DNA from 4 places in the Micromonospora sp. IBHARD004 genome. Region 4 is predicted to be linked to each of the others. Evidence: riboswitches for the same ligand, from Rfam matches in the RefSeq annotation. Region 4 holds a riboswitch; each other region holds the start of a gene.
What was found. A riboswitch is a leader RNA that binds a small molecule or an ion and turns the genes downstream of it on or off. The one in region 4 is predicted to bind cyclic di-AMP.
Positions count from the first base shown of each region.

Region 1: another riboswitch for cyclic di-AMP. It lies ahead of ACTWO6_RS06150 (NlpC/P60 family protein); the one in region 4 lies ahead of ACTWO6_RS25580 (coiled-coil domain-containing protein).
Region 2: another riboswitch for cyclic di-AMP. It lies ahead of ACTWO6_RS02900 (coiled-coil domain-containing protein); the one in region 4 lies ahead of ACTWO6_RS25580 (coiled-coil domain-containing protein).
Region 3: another riboswitch for cyclic di-AMP. It lies ahead of ACTWO6_RS11325 (C39 family peptidase); the one in region 4 lies ahead of ACTWO6_RS25580 (coiled-coil domain-containing protein).

Region 1 is NZ_CP199934.1:1,253,691-1,255,882, reverse strand. Features, by position in the region: gene ACTWO6_RS06155 (FAD-dependent oxidoreductase) at 1-409, opposite strand, end outside; cyclic di-AMP (ydaO/yuaA leader) riboswitch at 1,231-1,381, shown strand; gene ACTWO6_RS06150 (NlpC/P60 family protein) at 1,384-2,192, shown strand, end outside.
Region 2 is NZ_CP199934.1:594,231-596,422, forward strand. Features, by position in the region: gene ACTWO6_RS02900 (coiled-coil domain-containing protein) at 1-917, opposite strand, end outside; cyclic di-AMP (ydaO/yuaA leader) riboswitch at 922-1,052, opposite strand; gene ACTWO6_RS02905 (YibE/F family protein) at 1,207-2,192, opposite strand, start outside.
Region 3 is NZ_CP199934.1:2,321,066-2,323,257, forward strand. Features, by position in the region: gene ACTWO6_RS11320 (hypothetical protein) at 1-671, shown strand, start outside; cyclic di-AMP (ydaO/yuaA leader) riboswitch at 960-1,101, shown strand; gene ACTWO6_RS11325 (C39 family peptidase) at 1,330-2,151, shown strand.
Region 4 is NZ_CP199934.1:5,257,153-5,259,344, reverse strand. Features, by position in the region: gene ACTWO6_RS25580 (coiled-coil domain-containing protein) at 1-875, opposite strand, end outside; cyclic di-AMP (ydaO/yuaA leader) riboswitch at 880-1,011, opposite strand; gene ACTWO6_RS25575 (cation diffusion facilitator family transporter) at 1,155-2,069, opposite strand; gene ACTWO6_RS25570 (HelD family protein) at 2,175-2,192, opposite strand, start outside.

The sequences.
Region 1 (2,192 bases), 2.8 Mb from region 4:
GCTGCTCGTCGGCCGTCACGACGCTGACGGAGTGCGGGTCGATGAAGGTGGAGCGCCCCGTGAGCACCGTCACCGTCTCGATGCTGTCCAACGCGTCGAAGTTGCCGCGACGCATCATCTCCCGGATGGCCTGGACCTCCCGGACTGACCGTTGGTACCAGTCCTGCGCCGGGTCATCCGGCCGGCCTTTGTGGGAACGGTCGACGAGTCCCTTCGTCGGTACGCAGCCCACGTTGGGGCAGGTGCCGCCGTACATGCGGTCCGACTGCTCCACGAGCACGATGCGCTTGCCGAGCCGGCCCATCTTCGCGGCTACGGTCTTACCCCCCTTGCCGAAGCCGATGACGAGAATGTCGGCGTGAAGAATTCTGTTCACGGCACCCATATCTCCGGTCTCCAACATAGCCATTCGGCCATTGGCGAGCGTGAAACCAAGCAATATCGATCCAAATAGCGCCGGCCCATGCTATCTGAAGACGCGCCGCTCCGTGATTCAAACGGGTTATAGCCGCCATAAGGAGGAAGCTTGCAGCCGAGAAGTCAAACCCGTAGCGTCGGCGCATCCGGCCGGGTCGTCAAGTCATCAACGCGATGACGCTCGGGCCGGACCGCCCAATCGCGATCATGTGAGCCGGGGAACCAACCGAACATTGGGTGAATCCAGGGCCCGACGGTCATGGAAGGGCGCATCCTCCCGCCCGAACCCGTCATGGCCAACTGGATCGCCACCCGCGGCTACTCCGCCTGACCGCACCACGCCACGCGCGGCCGAAGGTGCTGCTCGCGGAGTGTGCCCGATGAGGAACACTGTAGGCACGGATCCGTCGTACGACAGTTCGGCGGATCCGTGCCGTCAGTTCCACCCTCGTGGAAGCCGGCCGTCATACATCACGGACCGCAAATAGGCCACCCCCGACCGCCAATGCCCCGGAGGCGTATGCCGCCAGCACGTCCGAGCCGGCCCCAAGGATCGAGCGGTGCGGTTCCCGACCTGGCCAAGCCTCACGCGAGCCGTTACCGCAGGAGAACAGTGCGCAGGTTGAGGGTCAAGATTAGAGCCGTTTAAGATTCGATTAGCGGAACCTTATCGTACGCATAATTCCGGCACCCAATGTGCCCGCTTGACAGCGCAGTGAATTGGCGTCGCCGGCTCGTTGATTTCTTTGGGCCGTCCTCACTAATGTTGGTCAGCGTCCGTTCCGGATGTCGGTCTCCACCTGGAGTACCCCGGGACGGCCACCGCCGAGTCGCTGGACGTCACTGGCGTCGACAGGCGAGCCGGGGAACCACCGCAGGTTTCGGGGTGAATCCGCATCAGCGGTAGGGCGCCTTCCACGCCCGAACCCGTCAGCTAACCCGGCAGGCGGTCGAGGTCTGTGCACCGTGACGTGCGTCGGCCTCGAGTGGAAGGAGCCGAACCCGTTGCCACCCGTGCGCACCCGGCCCGCCGGATCGCGTCTATTCACCAGAATCCTCGCCGTCGCGGCGGCGGCCATGGTGGCCGTCGGGCCAGCGGCCCACGCCCACGCCGCACCGTCGGCCGCCGATGTACAGCAGCAGATCGAAGCGGCGTGGCAAAAGCTCGAACCCGTCATCGAGCAGTACAACAAGGTCCGGTCGGAACTGGCCACGAACCAGCGGAGATCGGCCGAACTGAGCCGGAGGATCGAGCCACTCGGCAAGTCGGTGGAGATCAGCAGGACCCGGGTCCAGGGGATTGTGGCGGGGTACTACAAGCAGGCAAAGTCGCTTTCCACATTCAACGCCCTGCTGTCCCGCGGCTCGCCGCCGACCGCGTTGGGGGATCAGCTCGCGCTCGTGAATCAGGTGGCAAATTCGGAGCAGCGACAGATCACCCGGCTGTCGGACCAGCAGGCGAGCTACGACGCCGACAAGAAGAAGGTTGACGCGCTGATCGCGATACAGCAGCGCCAGCAGGCCCAGTTGGCGGCTCGCAAGAAGGCCATCGACGCCGAGATCAAGCGGCTGGATGCGCTACACAGACAGGTCGCCGCCGCGGAGGCGACCGCAGCGGCCAAGGCGGCCGCGGACGCCGCGGCGGCCAGAGCCGCAGCCGCCGCGCAGACAGCCGCCACCGCGAGCAGCACCTCACCCATCACGTCGACCAGTTCGCTGTTCATCGGTGGGAAGTGTCCCGCCGTCCCCATCACGGGAAGCGGCGGCGTCGCGGC
Region 2 (2,192 bases), 2.2 Mb from region 4:
ATGCCGAGCCGGTCCGCGTTGCGGATCAGGAACGCGGCGACGTTGTTGCCGTACATCCGGGTGTCGTTGTTGTGCCAGGGGGCGAACCCGCTGTTCTGCAGCGACCAGTCGCAGGCCCGGCCCTTCGGGTGCTCCCACGGCCCGCCCGGCCGGTAGCAGCCGACGAAGCGGTTGAAGCCGGCCCGCTTGACCTCCTTGTACGCATGCAGCGTGCGTGGCGTGATGCAGCCGGAGGTGGTGGGGTCGTTCTCGCTGCACGACTCGGGCTTCCAGTCCCCGTCGGCGGTGCGGCCGGGACCGATCCGGGCGACCGGCGAGGTGGCCGAGACCAGGCCGCCGGTGAAGCCCTTCCCGCCGACCAGGGCGAGCGCCTTCTCCGTCTCGATCTTCTCCCGGGCCATCGCGTTCGCCTGCTTCTGCTGCTCGCGCACCTCGGCGTCGAGCGCCAGCTTGGCCTGCTCGGCGCGGGTCTTGGCGGCGTTGACCGCGGCGAGCTTCTGCGCGTTGACCATGTTCAACTCGTCGAGCGCGGCGGCCCGCCGGACGAACGAGTCCGGGGTGTTGCTCTCCAGCAGCATGGCCACCGCGCCGATCCGCCCGGTCCGGTACGACTGCGCCGCGAGCTGGCTCACCTGCGGACGCAGGGCGTCCAGTTGGTTCTGTGCCGCGCGCACCTCCAGGGCCAGCTGGAGTTGGCGCTGCTTCGACTTCGCCAGCTTGGTCTTCGCCTGGACGTAGTTGCGGTTGGCGGCCTCGATGGCATCGGTGATGAGCGGCTGCTCGGCGTCCTCCTCATGCCCCGAGGGGGTGGGAGGCGTCGTGGGCGCCGCGATCGCCGGTGCCGGGCCGGCGACGATGACGAACGCGGTGAGCACGGCCACCACGGATGTCAACCAGCGGCGCAGGGGTGCCGTCACAGTGTTCCCTTCCATCGACCGCCGACCGGGTTAGCTGACGGGTTCGGGACGGAAGTGGCCCCTACCGCTGGCGCGGATTCACCCCATGTACCTGGTTCCCCGGCTCGCCGTACGGCGATTGGGCGGCGGCACCGCAGGCGCCGCTGCGCGCCTTCGGCGGTGACCGGCAGCGAGGTTACCCGAGAGTCGTCCCGAGGATCTACGTCCGGAAGCCGGCTAAAAGCGGTAATTCGGCGGGCAGCTCCGTGACCAGCATCGCGTTTGGCGCGCGCGGTCACGCTCCGCAGCGTCACCATACGGCCTCCGTGCTCCCGTGCGGTCCGGTCCCGCCGCCGGTGGCGCCCGGGGCGGCGCCGGTGCGTGGTGCGCTCAGCGCCGCCAGCGCGGCGTCCGGCTCCGCGGGGGGACGGTACGCCGGCGCGGTGGGCCCGTCGGCCCCGCCCCGACCGGCGGTGGTCACCACGGCCGCCAGGCCGGTGGTGAGCGGCACGGCGGCGATCAGGCCGATCGTGGCGACCGCGCTCCGGACGATCTCCTGCGCCATGAACTCGCTGGTGAGGATCTCGCTCACCGCCCGCGAGTCGGCGACGAGCAGGAGCAGCAGGGGCAGCGAGGCGCCCGCGTACGCCAGCACGATGGTGTTGACCGTGGAGGCGATGTGCGCGCGGCCCACGCGGGTGGCCGCCCGGTAGAGCTGCAACCGGGACAGCCCCGGATTCGCGTGCGCCAGCTCGGTGACGGTGGCCGCCTGGGTGACCGTCACGTCGTCCAGCACGCCCAGCGAGCCGATGACGATCCCGGCCAGCAGCAGCCCGTGCAGGTCGACGTCGCGCTGGAACATCGACAGGGTGGTGGCGTCCTCGCTGCCGAAGCCGGTCAGGTGGGTGGCCGCGGTGGCGAGCGTGCCGAGGACGCCGGTCAGCACCAGGCTACCGAGGGTGCCGAGGACCGCCACCGAGGTCTGCGCGGTGATCCCGTGCGTCAGGTACAGCACCACGAACATGATCAGCGCCGAGCCGACGATCGCCACCAGCAGCGGCGGCTGGCCGCCGCCGATCCCCGGCAGCACGAAGCCCAGCAGGATGGCGAAGCTCGCGGCCAGCCCGCCCAGCGCGGCCAGCCCCCGCCAGCGGCCGAACGCGACGATGGCGACGGCGAAGAGCGCCGCCAGCCAGACCAGCGGCCTGCCCCGCTGGTGCTCGGCGATGTTGTAGCTCTTCGTCGTGGGATCGGCCGGATCCACCAGCTCGACCAGGATGATCCGGTCGCCGACCT
Region 3 (2,192 bases), 2.9 Mb from region 4:
AGATCCCGTCGGACGCCGCGCCGGTCCCCGACCCGGCCGCCGAGGAGGCGGCCCGCCTCGCCGATCTGTGCCGGTACGCCGACGAGGTGGCGGTGGCCGCCGCCGGGGCCGCGCAGACCGCGCGTCGACGGCGGGAGCGGTGGCTGCGCGCCCAGGACGAGGTCGACCGGGCCTGGCGGGCGTACGACGAGGCGGAGAGCGCCGCCCGTCGGCTCGCCGGCGCCGCCGTGCTGCCCGCGCCGCGTACCCCGCGGACCCCCGCGGAGTACGCCGCCCGGGAGCGGTGGCTGCGGCACGCCGCGATGGCGGCGCACTGGCGGGGTGAGCTGTCGGCGCGGCAGCTCGCCGACGTCCTCGCGCACCGGAACGGGTGGGACCCGCGCCGGCACCCGGCGGAGCAGGAGATCGTCCTCGCCCGGGTGGTGCGGGACGGCCGGCTGGCCGGCTACCGTGCGGCGGCCGAGCGGGAGCAGCGGGCCTGGCGGGACGCGGAGCTGGCCGCCGAGGCGGCCCGGGCGCTGGCCGTGGAGGCGTACGCCGCCGCGGCGGCGCTGCGCCCCGGCCCGGTGCCGGTACGCCGCGCGGAGGCGGTGACCCAGGCCCTCGCCCCGGTGGCGGCCGGCGCCGCCCCGGCCCGCCCGGCGCGCTGGCGCCCGGCGCGGGTTGGCTGAATTGTGACCTGAATTTGGTGAGCCTGGTCACGCGAATCGGGAAACGGTCATCGGGGTCAGTCGGGGTGATCGAGCACCGCAATTTTCGGTCGCTCGCCACCCGATGTCCGATTGTCGCCCGACGGTTCCGTCATAACTGCTCGTCCCATTGAGTAACGTCAGTGACGGGCTGTTCCGGTCAGAGTAATGGTGACCGAGGTTTAAGCAGGTGAGGGGCGCTTGGCAGGGCGGGTACCCACCGGTAGTGTCGGCGCGTCCGGTGCGGTTTCCGATCGCAAGAGGCGACGCCGCGCCGACCCGCTCAATCGTGATCTCACGAACCGGGGACCCAGTGCACGTCCGGGGTGAATCCGCGAGCCACGGCCCGCGGTAGGGCGATCTTCCCGCCCGAATCCGTCAGCTAACCCGGTAGGCGGTGTCGGAAGGAGTTTCCATCCTCGTGGAACCCGATCCCAGCTCTCGTTCGTCCCCCCGCCTCCACGGCGCCGCGGTGCCGTCGCTCGCCTGACCGGCGAGCTGATTCGGGCATCCGCCCTGCCGCCCGGTTGACCGGGCTCCCCTGCCCCGCGGCCGTACCGCCCAAGATGTCTCGTCGCGCGTGAGTTCCTCCGCGCGTCGGGCCGGCGTGCGCCGCTCCCGCCCCCGTGGAGGACCAAACGTGAAGCACACCCTGAAGCGGCAGTTGCGGCGCCTCGCCACCGAGCGCCCGTACCAGATCGTCGCCGGCTCCGCCGCCGCGCTCGTCCTGGCCTCCGGCACCGGCGCCCTGCTCGCCAACACCGGCGACGCGCCCGTCCGCCAGGAGGCCACCGCCGTCGCCGCGGAGCTGGCCCCGCGCCTCGGCGACGTGGCGACCCGCAACCAGGAGCGGATTGCCGCCGTCCCGTCGACGTCGCCCAGCCCCAAGCCGTCGCCGACGGCGACCTCGGCGAAGCCGGACCCGGACCTGACCCGCAAGGCGGCGCCGAAGCCGCCGTCGACCAAGGTCCTGGACTACAACTACGAGGCGCAGATCTACTACTACAACTGCGGCCCGGCCGCGGTCCGGAACGCGCTCAGCGCGACGGGCATCGAGACGACCCAGGACGCGCTGGCCGGCCCGCTCGGCACCACCGAGATGGGCACCAACTCGGCCGAGGACACCACCCGAGGTCTGAACCAGATGGTCAAGGGCAACCCGTACCGGACCCACATGATCCCGGGCGCGGCCACCCCCGCGCAGATGGACCAGCTGCAGGCCGACGTGGTCAAGGCGATCACCGACGGGCGGGGCGTCGTCGCCAACGTCGCGGGCGACGCCACCGACACCGACGGCGGCTGGCACTCCTACCCGGGCGGCCACTACATCGCGGTGGTCGGCTACAAGAACGACGGTCGGACCGTGCGGATCGCCGACTCGGCGAACCCGGCGCTGCCGGCGTACTGGGTCACCACGATCGACCTGGCGAACTGGATGGCCACCCGCGGCTACTCCGCCTGATCCACTCCGCGTCACCCGTCGGGCACCGGCTCTCTGAGCCG
Region 4 (2,192 bases):
CCGCCGAAACCGTCGGACTGCGCGGCGAAGTCGCACGCCCGGCCCTTGGGGTGTTCGCCCGACCCGCTGGGTCGGTAACAGGAGACGTACCGGGTGAACCCGGCCGACTTGGCCTCGTTGAGCGCGTGCAGCGTGCGCGGGGTGATGCAGCCGTCGGCCGGGGTGGGGTCGTTGACGCTGCACGACTCGGGCGGCCAGGAGCCGTCGGAGTTGCGTGGCGCCGGGTCGGCGTTCGCGGTGGAGGTGCCCCGGACCGTGCCGCCGCTGTCGCGGGCGCTCTCGGCGCGGTCGTTCGCCACCTCCAGCGCGCGTTCGGCCTGCTGCTTGCGCTTGCCCATCACCGCGACCTGCTTGCGCTGTTCCTGGATCTCGGCGGTCAGCGCCGTCCGGGTCGCCGTCGCCCGGTCCCGGGTCTCGATCAGGTCCCGCAGCGCCCGGTCCTCGTTGGCGGCGACCTGGCCCAGCGCGGCGGCGCGGTCCATGAAGCCTTCCGGGCTGTCGCTGGCGAGCAGCGCCGCCGCGGTGCCGAGCCGTCCGGTCCGGTACGCGACCCCGGCGATCTCGCCGACCTTGGTGTCGCGGACGCTCAGCTCGGCGTTGATCGTGGTGAGCTGGTTGGTGAGCTGCTTCTGCCGGCCGGCCGAGCGGGCCAGCGCCGTCTTCGCCTCCAGCCAGCCCTTGCTGGCCGCGTCGAGCTGGGCGCGCAGGGCCGGGGTGCCACCCTCGTCGTCGCCGGGGGCGGCGGCGAGCAGGCCGGCCGGGGGCGCCGCCCCGGCGGGGCCGACCGGCGCGGTCGCGAGGCCGAGCGCGAGTGTCGCCACGAGCAGGGCCGCCAACCGGGCGGCCGTCCGTTTTGCAGGTGCCACTGCTGGCATTCAGGTTTCCTTCCGTCAGCCGCCGACCGGGTTAGCTGACGGGTTCGGGACGGAAGATCCCTACCGCTGGCGCGGATGCACCCCACGAACATGGTTCCCCGGTTCGCCGCGGGCGGCGATTAGGCGGCGGCCACCGCAGGCGCCGGAGGGCGCCGCCCGGCGGAGGCCGGGGCCGAGCCTACCGGCGGTGCCCCGGTCCGGCCCGGTGAGCTACGGGCACGAACGGGGGCAAAACCGGCACAGGTGCACAATACCCGCACTGATTTAAGTTTGCCCTAATTACCACTCGACTGCACCACAGGCCCCGGCTGACGCTCCGGGCTCGATCTGCAACGTGGCGTGTTCGATGTGGAAGTCCTCCCGCAGGGCGGCCCGCGCGGCGGCCAGCACCTCGCCCACCTCGGCGCCCGGGCACATGGTCAGGTGCGCGGAGGCCACCTCCATCCCCGAGGTCAGCGTCCAGACGTGCAGGTCGTGCACCTCCGCCACGCCGGGCACCGCCGCCAGCCGGTCGTGCACCGCGGTCACCTGGAGGTGCTCCGGGGCGGCCTGCACCAGGATGCGCACCGCGGCGCGCCCCAGCCGCCAGGTGCGGGGCAGGATGAACAGCCCGATCGCGACGGCGACGAGGGGGTCCGCCCACCACCAGTCGGTGAGCGCGATGACCAGTGCGGCGCCGATCACCCCGAGCGAGCCGAGCAGGTCGCCCAGCACCTCCAGGTACGCCCCGCGCAGGTTGATGCTCTCCTGCGCCCCGCTGCGCAGCAGGGCGAAGGCGGCGATGTTGGCCAGCAGGCCGAGCACCGCCACCGCGAGCATGGGACCGGCCAGCACCTCCGGCGGCTCGCCGAACCGGCGTACCGCCTCGACCAGCACGTAGACCGCGACCGCGCCGAGCAGCACCGCGTTGGCCAGGGCGGCCAGCACCTCCAGCCGGTAGAGCCCGAAGGTGCGCTGCGGGTCGGTGTCGGCGTGTCGGGTGGCGGTGATCGCGGCGAGGGCCATGCCGATGCCCAGCACGTCGGTGAACATGTGCCCGGCGTCCGAGAGCAGGGCCAGCGAGCCGGTCGCGAACGCGGTGACCGCCTCGACCAGCATCAGGGTGGTGAGCAGGCCGAACGCGGCCCAGAGTCGACCCCGGTGGCGGTAGGCGGCGTTGGTCACCGCTCCGCTGTGGTCATGACCTGCGCCCACGCCCACACCCTTTCGCCCTCGCCCCGGCCGGGCCCAATCTATGTTCACATCGCTATGTATGCAAGTGAACGGCCGGCGTCCGCCCGTTGGCGGTCGAAGCCCTGCTCAGCCCAGCGCGTCGAG